DNA from 4 places in the Streptomyces sp. WAC04114 genome. Region 1 is predicted to be linked to each of the others. Evidence: riboswitches for the same ligand, from Rfam matches in the RefSeq annotation. Region 1 holds a riboswitch; each other region holds the start of a gene.
What was found. A riboswitch is a leader RNA that binds a small molecule or an ion and turns the genes downstream of it on or off. The one in region 1 is predicted to bind cobalamin.
Positions count from the first base shown of each region.

Region 2: it holds a riboswitch for cobalamin, as region 1 does, so the genes downstream of both, K4G64_RS17715 ((2Fe-2S) ferredoxin domain-containing protein) here and K4G64_RS32990 (prenyltransferase/squalene oxidase repeat-containing protein) in region 1, are expected to answer to the same signal.
Region 3: it holds a riboswitch for cobalamin, as region 1 does, so the genes downstream of both, K4G64_RS05690 (energy-coupling factor ABC transporter permease) here and K4G64_RS32990 (prenyltransferase/squalene oxidase repeat-containing protein) in region 1, are expected to answer to the same signal.
Region 4: it holds a riboswitch for cobalamin, as region 1 does, so the genes downstream of both, K4G64_RS03660 (hypothetical protein) here and K4G64_RS32990 (prenyltransferase/squalene oxidase repeat-containing protein) in region 1, are expected to answer to the same signal.

Region 1 covers NZ_JAIGQA010000191.1:96-4,358, forward strand. The annotation lists gene K4G64_RS32985 (SCO2322 family protein) at 1-624, opposite strand, end outside; gene K4G64_RS32990 (prenyltransferase/squalene oxidase repeat-containing protein) at 621-1,832, opposite strand; cobalamin riboswitch at 1,950-2,079, opposite strand; gene K4G64_RS32995 (SAM-dependent methyltransferase) at 2,250-3,047, shown strand; gene K4G64_RS33000 (helix-turn-helix transcriptional regulator) at 3,051-3,956, opposite strand; gene K4G64_RS33005 (EcsC family protein) at 4,111-4,263, opposite strand, start outside.
Region 2 covers NZ_JAIGQA010000059.1:712-4,974, forward strand. The annotation lists gene tsaD (tRNA (adenosine(37)-N6)-threonylcarbamoyltransferase complex transferase subunit TsaD) at 1-841, opposite strand, end outside; gene K4G64_RS17705 (Fur family transcriptional regulator) at 880-1,389, opposite strand; gene K4G64_RS17710 (superoxide dismutase) at 1,579-2,220, shown strand; cobalamin riboswitch at 2,443-2,637, shown strand; gene K4G64_RS17715 ((2Fe-2S) ferredoxin domain-containing protein) at 2,677-3,108, shown strand; gene K4G64_RS17720 (ABC transporter substrate-binding protein) at 3,261-4,253, shown strand; gene K4G64_RS17725 (FecCD family ABC transporter permease) at 4,250-4,263, shown strand, end outside.
Region 3 covers NZ_JAIGQA010000011.1:32,781-37,043, forward strand. The annotation lists gene cbiQ (cobalt ECF transporter T component CbiQ) at 1-714, opposite strand, end outside; gene K4G64_RS05685 (energy-coupling factor ABC transporter substrate-binding protein) at 721-1,095, opposite strand; gene K4G64_RS05690 (energy-coupling factor ABC transporter permease) at 1,092-1,793, opposite strand; cobalamin riboswitch at 1,823-2,008, opposite strand; gene K4G64_RS05695 (serine/threonine-protein kinase) at 2,137-3,615, opposite strand; gene K4G64_RS05700 (MFS transporter) at 3,832-4,263, opposite strand, start outside.
Region 4 covers NZ_JAIGQA010000006.1:69,060-73,322, forward strand. The annotation lists partial or broken gene K4G64_RS39810 (GNAT family N-acetyltransferase) at 1-136, shown strand, start outside; gene K4G64_RS03655 (ferric reductase-like transmembrane domain-containing protein) at 275-1,261, opposite strand; cobalamin riboswitch at 1,472-1,717, shown strand; gene K4G64_RS03660 (hypothetical protein) at 1,845-2,708, shown strand; gene K4G64_RS03665 (cysteine synthase family protein) at 2,705-3,727, shown strand; gene K4G64_RS03670 (ATP-grasp domain-containing protein) at 3,724-4,263, shown strand, end outside.

The DNA.
Region 1 (4,263 bases):
CTGCCAGATCGCCGCCCCGCCCAGGACCACCACCACGGCGATGCCCGCGACCAGGCCCAGGGACGGGCCGTCGTCCGACGGGGCCTTCTGCTCCGCGGCGGGCTTGTCGGGCTCCGGGGTCCGCTGCTGCGAGACCTGTTCGCCGCAGCCCTTCTCCGGGTAGCCCGCGATCGCGCACAGCAGGGCGTTGGTGTCGTAGCGCAGCGGCTTGGCCACCGCCGCCAGGGCCTCGGCCGTCGTCGCGTCGGGGGAGACCCGGGCGCAGGCCGTGCGCGCGGCGGGCGGGGTCTCGCCCTCGGGGGCGTCCGACGGGGTGCCGAAGTCGAGGACCAGGGCCACCCGCTTGCGGCCGTCCTGCGCGGGCGTCTTCGCGCAGATCGTCGCGAAATCGGCCTTGCCGCGCGGCCGGGCCGCGTTCGCGGAGTCCTCGCTCACCGCGAAGCGGAAGCCCTGGACGTCGCCGTCCGAGGGCCGGGCCAGGGACGGGCCCTGGGTGGCGTAGACCCAGTGACCGCCGTCGCGCTCCCAGAACGACCAGTACCGGTAGCCGGCGGCCTGGGCCTGGCCCGCTCCCGCGCACAGCAGGAGCGAGGCCAGGAGGAGGAGAAGGGCCCTGCGGATCACGGCTGCTGCTTCTTCTTGCGGCCGGTGAACAGGAAGCCGATACCGATGCCGGCGACGAGGCAGACGCCGACGTACCACCAGACGCCGAAGAAGTCCGAGCCGGAGTCCTCCTTCTTCTCGTCCGCGGCCTTGGTCTGCTCCGCCGTCTGCGGGGCCGGGCCCGTGGCGCCCAGCTGCTTCACGAGGTCCGCGCCACCGAAGTCGCGGGGGTTCGTGCCCGTCGCGTGGGCGGCGAAGATCAGCTGGGCGTAGGCGGCCGGACCGCTCTGCGCGGCCCATTCGGCGGAGTTCTTCTCCAGCCACCGCACGGACTTCTCCGCCTGCGCGGTGGCGCCCTGCGCGGCGAGCGCGACGACCGCGTCGGCGGTGTTGCCGTAGTCGGGCTGGGGCTCGGCACCGGCCAGTGCGGACATCAGGTGCCCGTTGTCCTTGGTCAGGGCGGCGGTGAGATAGCCCGCGCCGTTCGCCGCCGCCTGCTGAGGCGTCCCGGCCTTCTCGCAGGTCGTGTCGGACTTCTTGCCGGGCTCGACGACCATGCCCTTGCCCAGGGAGCCGAGCACACCGGCCGCCGTGGCGTCCGCGTTGGCGGCGAGCTCGCCCTTCTTGTCCGGCTGGAACGCGAAGGCGCCGTCGTCGTCCCCGCCGCAGGGCAGGGCGAGCTTCAGCAGCGCGTCGTAGGGAGACTTGCCGTCCTTGACGACCCGGTCCGGCTTCTCGCCCGCGGCGGCGAGCGCGCCCACGACGACCGACGTGGAGTTGGTGTCGCTGGCGCCGCCGGGCGAATAGCCCCAGCCGCCGTCCTTGTTCTGCACCGACTTCAGCCAGCCTATGGCCTTGCCGGTGACGTCGTCGTGCCCGCCGAGCGCGGTGAGGGCCTGCACGGCGGCGGACGTGGCGTTGGTGTCCAGCATGGTCTTGGCGTCGCACGCGGCGGTGGGGTCGGGACGGTACGCGGCGAAGGAGCCGTCCTCGCACTGCTGCCGCGCCAGCCACTCCACGGACTTCTCGGCGGGCTTCACACCCACGGTGTCCTGCGCGAGCAGCGCGAGCGACTGGCGCCAGACGCCGTCGTACTTCGGGTCCGTGCCGCCGTACAGGGCGGACGGGAACGCCTGGGAGGGCGACGGGGACGGGTCGGCGGCGGCCGGGGTGGCGGCGCCGATCACGGCGACGGCGGCCAGGACCGCGGCGCTGCGGCGGACGTTCATGATCGGCGGGTGCCTCTCCCTGTGGGGGAGCCGGGCAGCACGGGGCACCCCCCGGCGGCTCGGCTCCGTATACCTCGACGGTGCCGTGCACCGGCGGACTGCCGGGCACGTGAGCCGGTCACGAACCGTACGGAGCGATCCGGCTCACCGCCCGCGGCGGGCGGTTCACGGTTGCGGGTCAGCGCCGGAATTGCACCGGCTTTCCCCCGTACGGTGTGATGACGACCCGCTCACTGTACCCGCACGTAGGAATCGGGCCGAGGGGGCCGGGGCCCCGCGGTACAGGGCCGCCGGTCCGGCGACGAGGGCGACCGAGGTGGGGCCGTGGAACTCCCGGGTGCCGCGCAGGAGTTGATCCTCTTCGGGGTGTCGACCGGCTAACGTGGGGCTTCCTCGACCACACACTCAGGAGCGTCCATGACCGAGCAGGAGCCGTTCCCCAAGATCGACACCTCGGTGCCGCACTCGGCCCGGATCTGGAACTACTGGCTGGGCGGGAAGGACAACTACGAGGTCGACCGGGTGGCCGGTGACGCGTTCCGTGAGGTCTTCCCCGGGATCGAGACCGGTGCCCGTGCCGCCCGCTACTTCCTCGCCCGCGCCGTGCGCCACCTCGCCGCCGAAGAGGGCATCCGGCAGTTCCTGGACATCGGCACCGGCCTGCCCAATGTGGACAACACCCACCAGATCGCCCAGCGGGTGGCCCCGGAGAGCCGGATCGTCTACGTCGACAACGACCCGCTGGTGCTGGCCCACGCCCGCGCCCTGCTCACCAGCACGCCGGAGGGCGTCACCAACTACGTCGACGCCGACCTGCGCGACCCCGGCGCCATCGTCCGGGAGGCCGGGAAGACACTCGACTTCGACCAGCCCGTCGCCCTCATGCTGATGGGAATCCTGGGCCACATCGAGGACCACGACGAGGCCCGCTCCATCGTGCGACGCCTGGTGGACGCCCTGCCCCCCGGCAGCTACCTCGTGCAGTACGACTCCACCGACACCAGCGAGGAGTACGTCCGGGCCATCCAGCAGTACAACGACGGCGGCTCGATCCCGTACATCCTGCGCAGCCCCGAGCAGATCGCGCGCTACTTCGAGGGCCTGGAGCTGCTCGACCCGGGCGTGGCGTCCTGCTCGCGCTGGCGTCCCGACGCGGCGGCCCTGGGCCTGCCCGCGGAGGTGCACCAGTACGGCGGCGTCGCCCTCAAGCGCTGACCCTCAGGTCTCCTGAAGGACGCGGTGCAGGATGGTCGGAGTCTCGTCCGGCGACTCGGCTTCGACCACCAGCCGGTTCATGGCGTCCCAGTAGCACTCGATCTCGGCCGGCCGGTCGGGGTAGAGGGCGCCGGTGAGCTGCTCCAGGTAGACCACGTCGGGCAACTGCCCGCCGGGCAGCCGCAGAATGGTGATCGGGCCGCCCTCCGCGGCGTGAGCACCGGCGGAGAACGGCAGGATCTGCACCGTCACGTGCGGGAGCCCGCAGATCTCGATGAGGTGCCTGAGCTGGTCCCGCATGACACCGACGCCGCCCACCGGGCGCCGCAGCGCCGCCTCGTCGATCACCGCCCACAACCGGGTCGCCGGCTGCCGGTGCAGGATCCGCCGGCGGGCCATCCGCAGGGCGACCCGGCGGTCGATCTCCGCCGCACCGGCGTCCGGGTGCGCGAGCCGCAGGGCGGCCCGGGCGTAGTCGGCGGTCTGCAACAGGCCGGGGACGCGCTGCACCCGGAAGCAGCGGATGAGGCTCGCCGCCTGCTCGGCCCCGAGATAGGTCTGCGTCCAGGCCGGCACGACATCGCTGTACGACCGCCACCAGGCAGGGGTGTTGGCCTGCTCGGCCAGCGCCATCAGGGTGGCGCGCTCGGCCTCGTCCGTGACGCCGTAGAGGGTGAGCAGATCGGCGACGTCGCGCAGCTTGAAACCGTGGCGGCCGGCTTCCATCCGGCTGATCTTGGAGGCGGAGGCCCGGATGACGTGCCCCGCGTCCGCCCGGCCGATGCCCCGCTTCTCCCGCAGGGCGCGCAGCCGGGCACCGAGGGCCAGGCGCGGCACCATGGGCCCGGCACACCCGCCTTCCAGGGCCCCGCTGCCGGTCGTCGTGCGTGCGGCCTCTTCGGTGCCCATGGGCATGTCTCCTTGCGGTGGAACGCAACTCCGCACGCGCTGAAGCGTCGCGGCACGACCATCCTAGGGGCGATGCCCCGACGTCATCCGGAGTATGCCGAAGGCGCGTGCCTGCCCGGGTGGGCGCCGAGGCGAGGACGGCGGTGGCCGGTTCTCAGCTCTCGGCGGCCAGCTTATGACGGTAATAACTCTCGGCCGCGTCGGCGAATTTCGAGACGAGGAAAGCGTTGATCCCTGCCCCGGCGAGGGCGCCCAGTACCGGAACGAAGCCCGTCACCGCTTTCGAGCCCAGAACCGCGGAGAATTT
Region 2 (4,263 bases), on a different contig from region 1:
CACGTGAGTTCGCGGCGACTCCTCCGACCACGACCAATGTGCCCACCCCGTACTCCTCACAGGCAGCGACCGCCTTGCGGGTGGGTACGTCCGCCACCGCCTCCTGGAGCGAGGCCGCCCCGTCGGCCACGGGCAGTTCTCGGCCTGCGTGACCCTCGGCCCAGCGGGCGGCGGCCGTCTTGAGCCCCGAGAAGGAGAAGGCGTACGGCTCGTCGCGCGGGCCCGTCAGCGGGCGGGGGAAGGGGACAGCGCGCGGATCCCCCACGCGCGCTGCCCGGTCGATGGCCGGCCCGCCGGGATACGGCAGCCCGAAGACCCGAGCGACCTTGTCGAAGCACTCCCCTGCCGCGTCGTCGAGGGTGTCGCCGAGATGGAGGATCGGGTCGCGGGCCAGATCGCGGACCAACAGCAAGGACGGATGTCCACCGGAGACGATCAGCACCATGCAGGGGGTCGGCAGTGGCCCGTGCTCCAGGGTGTCGGCGGCGACGTGACCGGCGAGGTGGTGGACGCCGTACAGCGGGACGCCCAGCGCGTACGCGACTCCCTTCGCCCCCGCGAGGCCCACTTGCAGCGCGCCGGACAGGCCCGGCCCGGTGGTGACGGCGACGGCGCCGATGTCGGACAGTCGCAAGCCGGCCTCGTCCAAAGCCTGCTGGATCACCGGACGGACGGAGTGGACGTGTGCCCGGGCGGCGATCTCGGGGACCACCCCGCCGTAACGGGCGTGCTCGTCCATGCTCGACGCCACCGCATGCCCCAGCAGCCGCCCGTCCCGGACCAGGCCGGCACCGGTCTCGTCGCAGGACGACTCGATGCCGAGAACGATCGGAGAGCCCATCGCCCACCTCCTATTGCAAGTCGATCGCAATAACGAACCTATTGCAAGAAGATACCGGGCTGCGCAAGACTGAAAGAGGGTGCGGGGCGCCGTCTTGCCTGACACGTCCAGTCCTCGGACGCAGCTCCGCACCCTCCCGGCTCTGCGTCACGTCCCTTCGTTCGGACGGCGCATCGCGAGCACCGGCCGTAGACGAGCAGCGATCCCGATGCGTCGGGCCGCAGCCCGGTCAGCTCCTCGATCCGCCCCACCGCTTCCGTCAGATGTTCGCGGGCCAGTGCCGCGACACGGCCGCACAGCCCGCACACGATGTGGTGATGCGGCTCGCCCGTGATGCCATAGCGCGTCGGGCCCGGACCGGGGACCGCGTGGACCAGGCCCACGGCCTCCAGGGTTTCCAGGGTGCGGTAGACCGTGGTGGTGTGGACGGCCTTCCCCCTCCGTGCCAGTCCGGTACGGGCCTCGGCGGTGGAGAGATGGAGCCCGGATGCATGCAGGAGCGCGAGGATGCGCAGACGGCCCGGTGTGCAGCGCAGTCCGTGTCGCATCAATGAGGCGCGGTGCTCCGGCTGTACGGTCTCCGGCCGCTGGTCACGAGTCTCTTGCAACAGTACGAACGCCCCCTGGCTGTGCGACGCGACCGCGGTCCTAGGACCAATTCCTGATCAGCGTGCGACCTCTTTTGCTGTTAGCGTGCAACTGCATACCATTCGCAATTATGTCGGAGGACGTTGGACATGCCGGTGTACAGCCTCCCGGAGCTTCCGTACGACTACTCGGCGCTCGCTCCGGTCATCAGCCCGGAGATCATCGAGCTGCACCACGACAAGCACCACGCGGCCTACGTCAAGGGCGCCAACGACACGCTGGAGCAGCTGGCGGAGGCCCGGGACAAGGAGTCGTGGGGGTCGATCAACGGCCTGGAGAAGAACCTGGCCTTCCACCTCTCCGGCCACATCCTGCACAGCATCTACTGGCACAACATGACCGGTGAGGGCGGCGGCGAGCCGCTGGAGAAGGACGGCGTGGGCGAGCTGGCGGACGCCATCGCCGAGTCCTTCGGGTCCTTCGCCAACTTCAAGGCGCAGCTGTCCAAGGCGTCGGCCACCACGCAGGGGTCGGGCTGGGGTGTGCTCGCGTACGAGCCCCTGAGCGGGCGCCTCATCGTCGAGCAGGTCTACGACCACCAGGGCAATGTCGGCCAGGGCTCGACCCCGATCCTGGTCTTCGACGCCTGGGAGCACGCCTTCTATCTCCAGTACAAGAACCAGAAGGTCGACTTCATCGAGGCCATGTGGCAGGTCGTCAACTGGCAGGACGTCGCCAAGCGCTACGCCTCCGCCAAGGAACGCGGTGACAGCCTGCTGCTCGCGCCGTGAGCGTGGTGATGCCGTAGCCGCGTCGGCGCAGATGTCCTGCTCGTGATCGTCTTCTCAACCTTCACTTGCAGGCGGTATGACGAAGGGCTTCCGCGAGGACATGACTCGCGGGAGCCCTTCGGCTGTCCCGGTTCGCGGTCAAGGGAGGCAGCGCGCAGTGCATTCGTGCGCGGGTCGTGTGCCGCGCTTCACCACGGCTCATTGCTCCGCGGGCGTATGAGATGACGTGTCCTTCTGCCATGATGGCCCGCGACAAAGGCGACGGCGGAACGAGGAAGCCGGTGTGAATCCGGCGCGGTACCGCCACTGTGATCGGCGAGCGGATCCCGAACAGACCACTGCCCGGACGCGGGTGGGAAGGCCGGGACGAGCACTGACCCGAGAGCCAGGAGACTCACGCGGTCGCCTCCTCGATATGACTGGGGCGGATTTCCCCGGGGAGGCGGGTGTGTCGGGATGCCCATGGCGGTGTCGCGGGACGGTGCGGTGCCGTGCCGGGTCGTGGTGTGCCGGGACTGCTGCTGCGGCAGTCCGAAGGTGACCGGTGTGGACCACGGTGAGCAGACCGCGCGTCTGGCCGAGGACGCCCCGGTCCGGGTCACCGAGTGTCTCGACGTGTGCGAGCAGGCGAATGTGATCGTCGTGCAGCCTTCGTCCGAGGGGCGTGCCGCCGGTGGCCGTCCGGTCTGGTTCGGCCTCGTCAACGATCCCGCCGCGACCGAGGACATCGCCGCCTGGGTACGGGCGGGCGGACCGGGCATCGCGGAACTGCCGGACATCCTGGACCTCTACCTCTTCACCCCGCCTCGGCGTGCCCGGGCCGGGAACTCCGTGTCATCGGCTGCCGCGGCGGCTCGACAGCTGCCGCGCCTGACTCGACGCGACTGACTCGACGACTCCCGACCCCACCAGACCCGCCCTGATCGCCCCGACGCGATCGATTTCAGCCACTCCGGCCGGCTGTCATACCCGGCCGTCCTCCGGACCACCAGCCAGTCCGGACCGTTCCCGTTCCACCCCGCGGTGAGAGGACCCATTCCATGATGGGCAAGCGCCCGATGTCCCTGCTGTCGGCGATCGCCGCCGCGGCCCTGCTGATATCCGGCTGTGGCGGGAGCGCCACCCGGGACGACGCCGCGCAGGCGGGCTCCGCCGTCGACGGCTTCCCCGTCACCCTCTCCAACTGCGGTGTGAAGACGACCTATCAGCGTCCTCCGCAACGCGCGGTGTCGCTGAACCAGCACGCGACCGAGGTCATGCTGGCGCTGGGCCTGGAGAAGTCGATGGTGGGCACGGCCTACCTCGACGACAAGATCCTCCCCGAGTACCAGGACGCGTACGGCGGCATCAAGGTCATCGCGAAGGAGTACCCGTCCTTCGAAACGCTGCTGGCCGCCGAACCCGACTTCGCCTACGGCGGTTTCGCCAGCACCTTCGACGAGAAGGAGGGCCGCAGCCGCGACGCCTTGTCCAAAGCCGGGATCAACTCCTACCTGAACATCGAGGAATGCCCCTCCGGGCCCGTGACCATGGACTCGATGGACCGGGAGATCCGGAACGTGGCCAAGATCTTCGGGGTGCCGGAACGAGCCGACAAGGAGCTGAAGAAGCTCCACGCCACCCTCGACACGGTCGAGAGCAAGCTCGCCGGAGTCACGCCGGTCAAGCTCTTCGTCTACGACAGCGGCGACAAGACCGCCTTCACCGCCGGCGGGGCGGGCATCGGCAACGAGATGATCAAGCAGGCGGGCGCGGTGAACCTCTTCGCCGATGTGGACAAGGCGTTCGGCGACGTGTCGTTCGAGCAGGTGGCCGAGCGGGCGCCCGAGGTCATCGTCATCTACGACTACGGCGACCAGTCGGTCGAGGACAAGAAGAAGTTCCTGCTGTCGAACCCGGCGCTCAAGGACGTACCTGCCATCAGGAACAAGCGGTTCGCCGTGCTGCCCCTGTCGTCCACGGTGCTGGGCGTCCGGGTGCCGGCCGCCGTGGAGTCCCTGGCCCGCCAGATCCACCCGGATCGCTTCAAGTGAGCGGCGCGAC
Region 3 (4,263 bases), on a different contig from region 1:
GGCCAGCGCGGCGAGGAGCGCGCAACTGGCCGCCGTGAAGCGGGCGGAGACCCGGGCCTCGGGCACCAGGACGCGCAGGGTGCCGTCGTAGCCGCGCCCGGCGAGCCCGGCCTGGAGCCGGGTCGCCCGGTCGAAGGCGCGGACGAACGCGGTGGCGCCGAGCCCGGCCAGAGAACGCCACTCCGCGGCCCGGCCGGTGTGGCCGAGCCGGGCCGCCTGGGCCTCCCGGATGCGCCGCATGGAGTCCAGCAGCAGGAAGCTCATCCGGTACGTCACGAGCGCGACGTCGACGACCGGCGCGGGGACCCCGGCCCGGACCAGACGGGGCAGCAGATCGGACATGGGCGTGGTGAAGGCGAACAGCAGCACGCCCAGGGAGGCCGCCGAGGTGCGCAGCAGCAACTCCCCGGCCCTCAGCGGCCCGTCGTCCGCGAGCGAGACGAACCCCCCCGGCCCGCCCACCTGGACCAGCAGCGTGACCGCACCGGTCACGCAGAAGCCCAGCGGCACCCGGTAGGCCCGCCACAGCCGCCGCCCGGGCACCCCGGCCGGCCCCAGCAGCACCACCAGGGCGGTCAGGAGGACCAGGGCCGCGCCCGGCCAGGGCGGCAGCGAGATCGCGAGTACGGTGAGGCCGAGCCCGAGCACGGCCTTGTCCACGGGATGGCGGCGGCGCCAGCGACTGCTGTGCGCCGCCGCGTCGATCGGCAGCACCCGGGCTCAGTCCTGCTTCGCGGTGGACTTTCCGGCGGCGCCGGCGAGCGCGCTGTCGGCCTCGGCGTCCCGCTCCAGCGCCCGCTGCTCGCCCTGCCGACGGCCCCGGCGCAGCCCGAAGTAGTAGGCGAGGACACCGGCGCCGAGAGCCGCCTGGAGGGAGAACAGCGCCGACTCGATCTCACCGGACGGCGGTTCGTACAGCGGCGAGAACCACGGCTCGTAGTCCGGCTTCAGCTCGGTGATCGCCGTCTCGGCCTCGCCGTCGGCGCCCGCGAACGGCTCCTCCTTGTGGTCACCTAGGCCGAGCGCCAGCGGCAGTACGGCGAGCGCCGCCACGACGAACAGCAGCACCAGGTTGATCTTCGTGTTCCTGCTCATCGGGCCACCGCCTCGGTCTCGGTCCGGGTCTGCTTCTTGGCGAGGAGCACACCCAGCCGGGTCAGTTCGCCCTTGCTGGACTGCACCAGCAGCCGCATCACGAGCACGGTCAGCAGCCCCTCGCTCACCGCGAGCGGGACCTGGGTGACGGCGAAGATGGAACCGAACTTGCCGAGCGCGCCCAGGAATCCGCTGCCCGGGTCGGGGAACGCGAGCGCCAGCTGCACGCTGGTGACGCAGTAGGTGGACAGGTCGGCGACGAACGCGCCGGAGAACACCGCCACCATCAGCGGCGCGTTGGAGCGCCGCAACAGCTTGTAGACGGCGTATCCGGCCCAGGGGCCGACGATCGCCATGGAGAAGACGTTGGCGCCGAGCGTGGTCAGACCGCCGTGCGCGAGCAGCAGCGCCTGGAACAGCAGGGTGATGGTGCCCAGCACCGCCATGATGGGCGGCCGGAACAGGATGGCTCCGAGGCCCGTGCCGGTAGGGTGCGAGCAACTGCCCGTCACGGACGGCAGTTTCAGGGCGGACAGGACGAACGTGAAGGCTCCGGACGCACCGAGGAGCAGGGTGCTCTCGGGGTGCTCGCGCACTTCACGGGTGAGCGACCGGACCCCGTGGACGACGAACGGCGCCGACGCGACGCCCCAGGCGACCGCGTGCGCCGGAGGAAGGAAACCCTCGGCTATGTGCATGGCTCAGCAGACCCTCTCCAGCACCTCGTGGATGGTTGACGCGCCTTGGCCGGTCTCCTGGCTGACGGGTACCACCGCCCGGACTCCGCCTTCCCGGGTCGCAAGGACCCAGTGGCTGCCCGTGAGGGCCGGAGCCGGACTTCCCGATTCACAGTGGCGAGGGCCGCACCGGCATCACACCGGATTTCCCGTTCACCAAGGCCTGGTGACAATAAGGCCGGGGTAAGGGCGATGACAAGCCACCCAAGGGGCGCGCGAGGGGGCGCCCGCTCGCACACCGGCGCATCTCCCGGCTGATCCACGCGCTCCGGTCAGGGGTCCGCCGTGCGCCGTCCGGGCCGCGTCAGTCGTCGCTCCCGTCGTCCCCGTCGTCGTCGCCTTCCCCGTCGTCCCCGGCCTGGCCCGGCTTCTCCGGCTGCGGCTGCTCCGGCCCGCCGGGGCCCCCTTCCTGCGTCGGAGTCGTGGCGCCGGGCTCCGGCGCAACAGGCGTCGGGGAAGCGGCCGGCGCGGTCGGAGTGACATCGGCCACGGTGCCGGTGGCCGGCGCGTCGGCCGCCCTCGGCCCGGCCGCCGGACCGGCCCCGGGACCGGCCTCGGAATCGGAATCGGAAGAGGAGGACGACGCGGAGTCGGTGGACGGCGTGGCGGCGGGGCTGCTCGCGCTCGGGGACGCGTCGGGCTCCGTGCTCTCCGCGGTCGTGTCGGGCGAGAACCAGCGCATGCCGATGAGCATCGCGGCGAGGAAGAGCGCCGCGGCGGCGGCCGTCGCGGCCAGTCGCGACCGGTTGCCGAGGCCGCCGCGCCCGCGGGAGCGGCCCGAACGCCCCGCCTGGGCCGTCCGGGCCGCGCTGCGGTGCCCCGTGGTCGCGGGCAGCGCGTACGTCGTCGGGTTGCCGGTCCCGGCACCCGCGTAGGGGCCCGGCCCGGCGGGCATCGCCGCGGACGTGGTCCTGGGCCGCAGCGGCGGCGAGACCTCCGGCAGCGGCTCGGGCAGGCCCCGCCAGGCGCCGCCGGCGAACCATTCGGCGGCCTGCTGGGCGGTGGGCCGGTCCTCGGGCTGCTTGGCGAGTAGGCCGAGGAGGTAGTTCTCGAACGCGGGCGGCAGTCCGGCGACACCGAGCTCGCGGGGTGGCACGGGGGCGGAGTCGAGGTGCTGGTGGAGGAGGGCGACGGCGGTGTCGGCCTGGAACGGCGGGCGCCCGCTGAGGAGCTGGTAGAGCACACAGCCCAGGGAGTACATGTCGGAGGCCGGACCCGCCTGCTTGCCCAGGGCACGCTCGGGCGCGAGGTACAGGCCGGTGCCGACGATCTGGCCGGTAGCGGTGAGCGCGGCGCCCGGGTCGTCGAGGAACCGCGCGATGCCGAAGTCGCCGATCTTCAGGGTGCCGTTCGTGTCCAGCAGCAGGTTGGCGGGCTTGACGTCCCGGTGCACGATGCCCTGCCCGTGCGCGGCGGCGAGCCCGGCGGACGCCTGTGCGGCCAGATCGGCCACCTGCTCGGCGGGGAGCGCGCCGGAGCCGGTCAGCACCCCGGCGAGGCTGTCGCCCTCGACCAGCTCCATCACCAGGTACAGCCGGTTGTCGTACTCGCCGAAGTCCAGGACGCCGACCACGTTCGGGTGGTTGAGACGCCCGGCGGTCTGAGCCTCCAGACGGAACCGGGAGGTCGCCGTGGCATCGGTGTCCTGGGGGAGCAGCAGCTTGAGGGCCACCGCTCTGGCGAGCGTCTCGTCGTACGCGCGCCAGACCTCTCCCATTCCACCGCGCCCGATCTCAACATCCAGCCGGTAGCGGCCCGCTAGCAGCACTCGTCCTCGTCTCATGCGTGTGGGAAGGGTCGTCGCCGCAGCCGAACTCCCCGCTTCTGCACAGGGATTGGTGGGGGGTGCCGCAGCCGACCCAGGATACTGGCGCGGCGTGACCACCGATCGCCGCGGCGGAGTCCTCACTGGGCGCTGTCTCGCACATCCCGCGCGAAGAGGTCACCCGCCGGGGTGACATTCCGGCGCGCCCGGGCGTCCCGGAGCGCCGGCGCCGTCTCAGGCCGCCGCGCCCGCCTCCTTCGCGCGGCGCGGCAACAGGGCCACCGCCAGGGCGGGTACGGCCGCGAGGACCAGCCACGGCACGGCGGCCGGCAGCCCCAGGTCGAGCAGTGAACCGGTGGCCGCGCTGCCGGCCAGGACGATGAGGCCGGAGACGGACGACAGGGCGCCCGTGTAGAGCCCGAGCCGTCCTTCCTCGGCGAGGTCGGGCACCCAGGCGCGGGCGGCGGGCACCACCAGCATCTGCCCCACGGTGAGCAAGATCACGAAGCCCGCGGCCGGCAGCAGCCCGGCGGTGCCGGTCCAGCCCGCCGGGCGGGCCGCGGCCACCACCGCAAAACCGGCCGCGATCAGCAGCAGCCCCGCGGTCATCGAGCGGCGCAGATCGAGCCGGTCGCCCGCCCAGCGGGTCACCGGCAGCTGGGTGAA
Region 4 (4,263 bases), on a different contig from region 1:
GGCGCCCTGGGCCATGGCCTTCTACCATCGGCAGGGCTGGCCCCAGGCCACCCACCCGTGCCCCGACGGCAAGGCCGTCATCGTCTTCCTCGGCCCTCGCCACCCTGCCCGCGGACTCGTCCCGCTACCGCTCTGAGCCGTCCAGGCAGACGGCGATGCGACAGGCACCTCGGCGCCGGACGCCCTCTCGTCCCGCCTCGACCAAGCCGTCACGGTACCTCTCCGGGAGATTCGCCCCGGGGTTCCCCGCCGCTCCCGGATGTGCGGCCGTGGATCACTCGGGCTCGTGCGCGTGCGGACTCGTCGCGGGCGGCTCGGCCGGGCGTTCCCGGCCACCGTCGCGGCCGGACGCCACCACGAGGACGAGGCCCACCACGACGGCGCCCGCGGCCACCCGGCCGACGGCCCGGACCGTCCAGCCCGGCCATGTCACGCCCCCGCGCCGAGGTGCGCCCAGTCGCTCGGCGCGCCGGGCGGGACGCAGCAGTCGGGCCATCAGCAGCGCCGCGACGGGGAGTTGCAGCAGCCACAGCACGGTGCGCGGCCACTCGCCGTACCAGACGTTGGTGCCGTACAGCAGGGTGTGCCACACGCTCAGCACGTACACGACGACGACGAAGCGGTGCAGCCGGCGCCAGGTGTTGGCACCGATGCGGTGCCGGACGTAGAACAACAGGCCCAGGGGGATGGCCAGATACAGAGCGCCCTGCCCCAGCGGGATGGCGATCCGGCCGGTGCCGGAGTCGTACCAGCCGGGCACGAACGTGTCGGCGAACCCCGCCCACAACCGCTCGGCCCACGACAACTGCCCCTCGTAGCGAACGAGTTCGGCAGCGAACATCAGCGCGTGCGCGAACATCAGGGCCATCGTGGTGAGGCTCGTGGTGCGGTGCCAGCGTTCCAGCACCTGCCGGGACACCGGCAGCCGGACGGGGCGTGGCCCCGAAAGCAGCAGACCGAGCATGACCGTGCCCCAGGCCCACAGCAGGCCCGACCAGCCGAACGCCTGGCTGAGCAGGTACATCCAGTACGTGCCCGCGTCGTCCATGAACGGCATGACCGCGACCGTCACCGAGTCACCCGACTGCATGCGGGCGTACAGGAACCCGAAGACCCCGACCGTGACCAGGACGGCGGCGCCCGCGTCGGGGAGCGCGGCGCGCAGGTCGGCGCGCAGGTCGACGCGTTCGGGTGGACGCTTGTCACGGGTGGGCGGCGGGGCCGTCGAGTCGTCGTCCTCCGGGGTCGTCTCCGGCAGCATCCTGGTCCTTCCCGGCGTGATCCTCCGAAGGGAGGAGCGGGTCACGTCGACGTACCAGTGTGGCGGGGGTTGCCGGAGAGACGGAGGGGCGCATTCGGCCAGACCGCCGTCCGGAGCGGACGGGGTGCCGCCGGGCCCGACGCGCCACGCGACCGATCGCATCCGGACAACTGACGCTGCGCCCTCTGCCGCGGCGGCGTGAGCCAGCCTACGCTGATGTCCGCAGTCGGTTCGAGCCTCCTGCCCGTCCGGGTCAGGTGGCACGACGCAAGAGGGAACCCGGTGGGAATCCGGGACTGTCCCGCAGCGGTGAGTGGGAACGAAAGCCGTCAACAGCACTGGGCCCGAGTCGGTTGGGGTCCGGGAAGCGACGGCCGGTAGGTGCCCGCCGGTGACCGGTGTCCCCGGTGAGCGAGCCCACGAGTCCGAAGACCTGCCCACTGCGCCCGTACGTGCTGTGCGGGCTGTGCACGGTGACCTCGAGGACTGGGTCGGCGGTACGGACGGGATACCCGCGGGGCACGCCCCCGCACGGTGCCTTCTCCCCGGTCGCATTCCAGGACGCGGACAGGAGGAGGGGTTCGTGACGGGCCGTACCGTCTCCGGTGTCTGCCACGGCACCCTGGGTGAGCTGTACCAGGGACCGCTGCGGGCAGGCCCCGATCCCGACATCGCCGTCGTGTCGTTCCCGGTGGACCGCCACTCCTGGGTGCACTTCACCCACGGGACGGATCCGCCGGACCCGCCGCCGCTCGGGGAGAAGGCCGCGCTCGCGGCCCGGCTCTTCCTGAAGCACTTCGGCCTCACGCTGCCACCGGGCCGTTGGAGCGCCCACTCCGATCTGCGGACGGGCGTGGGGATGGCGAGTTCGACCGCCGACATCGTGGCGGCCCTGCGCTGCCTGTTTAGGCTCTTCGCCCTGCCGTACGACGCGGACCTGGTCCTCGGCGTCCTCGCGGCGATCGAGCGCGCCGACAGCGTCTTCCTCGACGAGTTCGCGCTGTACCTCAGCGGCCGGCACCGGGTGGTGCGGCGTCTGGGCACGGACATCGGCTTCCACACCGCGTACGTCACCGAGCCCGGGACGGTGGACACCGCCGCCGTCACCGACCTGCTGCTGGCGCACTACCGGCGGCACGGGGAGGAGTACCAACGGTGCCTGACCGACTTGCTGAAGGGTTTCGCCTCCGGCGATCCGGCCGCCGTCGCACGGGCGGCCACCACCAGCGCCGCCTTGTCCCAACGGGTGCTGCCCAAGGCGGTGTTCGACCGCATGCTCGCCCACCAGGAGCGGTTCGGCGCCGACGGCGTCTTCGTTGCCCACACGGGCTGCCTGATCGGCTATCTCTTCCCCGGCCGCCCCGACGCCGACCTGAAGTCCGACCTGTCCGCCTTCTTCCACTCGCTCGGCCACCAGTGTTCCTTCGCCCGAGGAGGCTATGGGTGACCCACCCCCACATCGCCGACGCCCTGAAGGTCCCCGATCTCGTCCGGCTCACCGACGGCCTCGTCCTGGTCCGGTTCGAGTCGATGAAGATCTACTCGGCGCTCGCCGCCGTCCGCCACCTGCTGGAGCGCGGCACGATCCGCCCCGGACAGACCCTGATCGACAGCTCCAGCGGCATCTACGCCTATGCCCTGGCGCTGGCCTGTCACCGCTACGGCATGCGCTGCCACATCGTCGCGTCCACCACCGTCGACACCACCACCCGCGCCCAACTGGAGATCCTCGGCACCACCGTGGAACAGGTCAGACCCTCCAAGAACCTCAAGCTGGACCAGGAGTTACGGGTGCGGCGGGTGAAGGAGCTCCTCGCCGGCCGTCCCGACTGGCACTGGATGCGCCAGTACCACGACGACGTCCACTACCTCGGCTACCACGAGGTCGCCGACCTGATCACGGCCGCGTTCCCCCGGGCCGCGCTGACCGTCGTCGGAGGAGTCGGCTCCGGAGCCTCCACGGGCGGCCTCGTGGAGCGCCTGCGCGTCACCGACCCCTCGGTCCGGCTGGTCGGCGTCCAGCCCTTCGGCAGCGTCACCTTCGGCAGCCAGGAGCACCACGACCCGGAGGCGATCATCGCCGGCATCGGCTCGTCGATCGTCTTCGACAACGTCCGCCACCATCTCTACGACGCCGTGCACTGGCTGGACTTCACCCACGCCATGTCCGGCACGGTCGCCCTGCTGCGCGACCACGCCGTCTTCGCCGGACTCTCCACCGGAGCCGGATACCTGACCGCCACGTACGAGGCCCGGCGCCATCCCGACCGGCTGCACCTGGTGATCGGCGCCGACACCGGACACCGCTACGTCGAACGCGTCTTCGCCCGGCACACCGAAGCTCTGGACCCCGCCGCGCTGAAACCGGCCGAGGTCTCCGCCCCCGAGGAGATGAGCATGCCCTGGTCCCGGATGGAGTGGCGGCGCACCGCCTGCCCGGACGACTGGAAGGAGCGGGCCGCATGACCGTCGCCTGCCTGGAGTCACTCACCTTCGGCCTCGGACACCTGGTGCGCGCCGCCGACGCACTCGGCGAACGGCTCACCCTGCTCACCCGCGACCGCGCCTATTACGCCTACGAGTTGGAGAGACTTCCGCCGGACGCCCTCGATGTCGTCGTCACCGACACCTTCGACGTGGAGGGGCTCACGGATCTGCTGCGCCGGACACCCCGGCTGCGCGGCCTGATCAGCTCCACCGACACCTGGACCCTGGCCGGCGCCGAACTCGCCGACCGCCTCGGCCTGCCCGGCCTCGATCCGGCCGTACTGCGGCTGACCCGGGACAAGGCGGCCGTGCGCAACCGGCTGCACGACGCCGGCCTGACGCGCGGGCGCGCCCTGGAGGCGAACGGGGCGGAACCGAGGGACGTGCTGCTCAAGGAGGTGGGGTTGCCCGCCGTTCTTAAGGACACCGCGGGTACCGGCAGTCAGAACGTCTGGCTGGTCCGCGACGAGGCGGAACTGGACGCGGCCCTGGCCGAGGCGCCCGGGCGGCAGCTG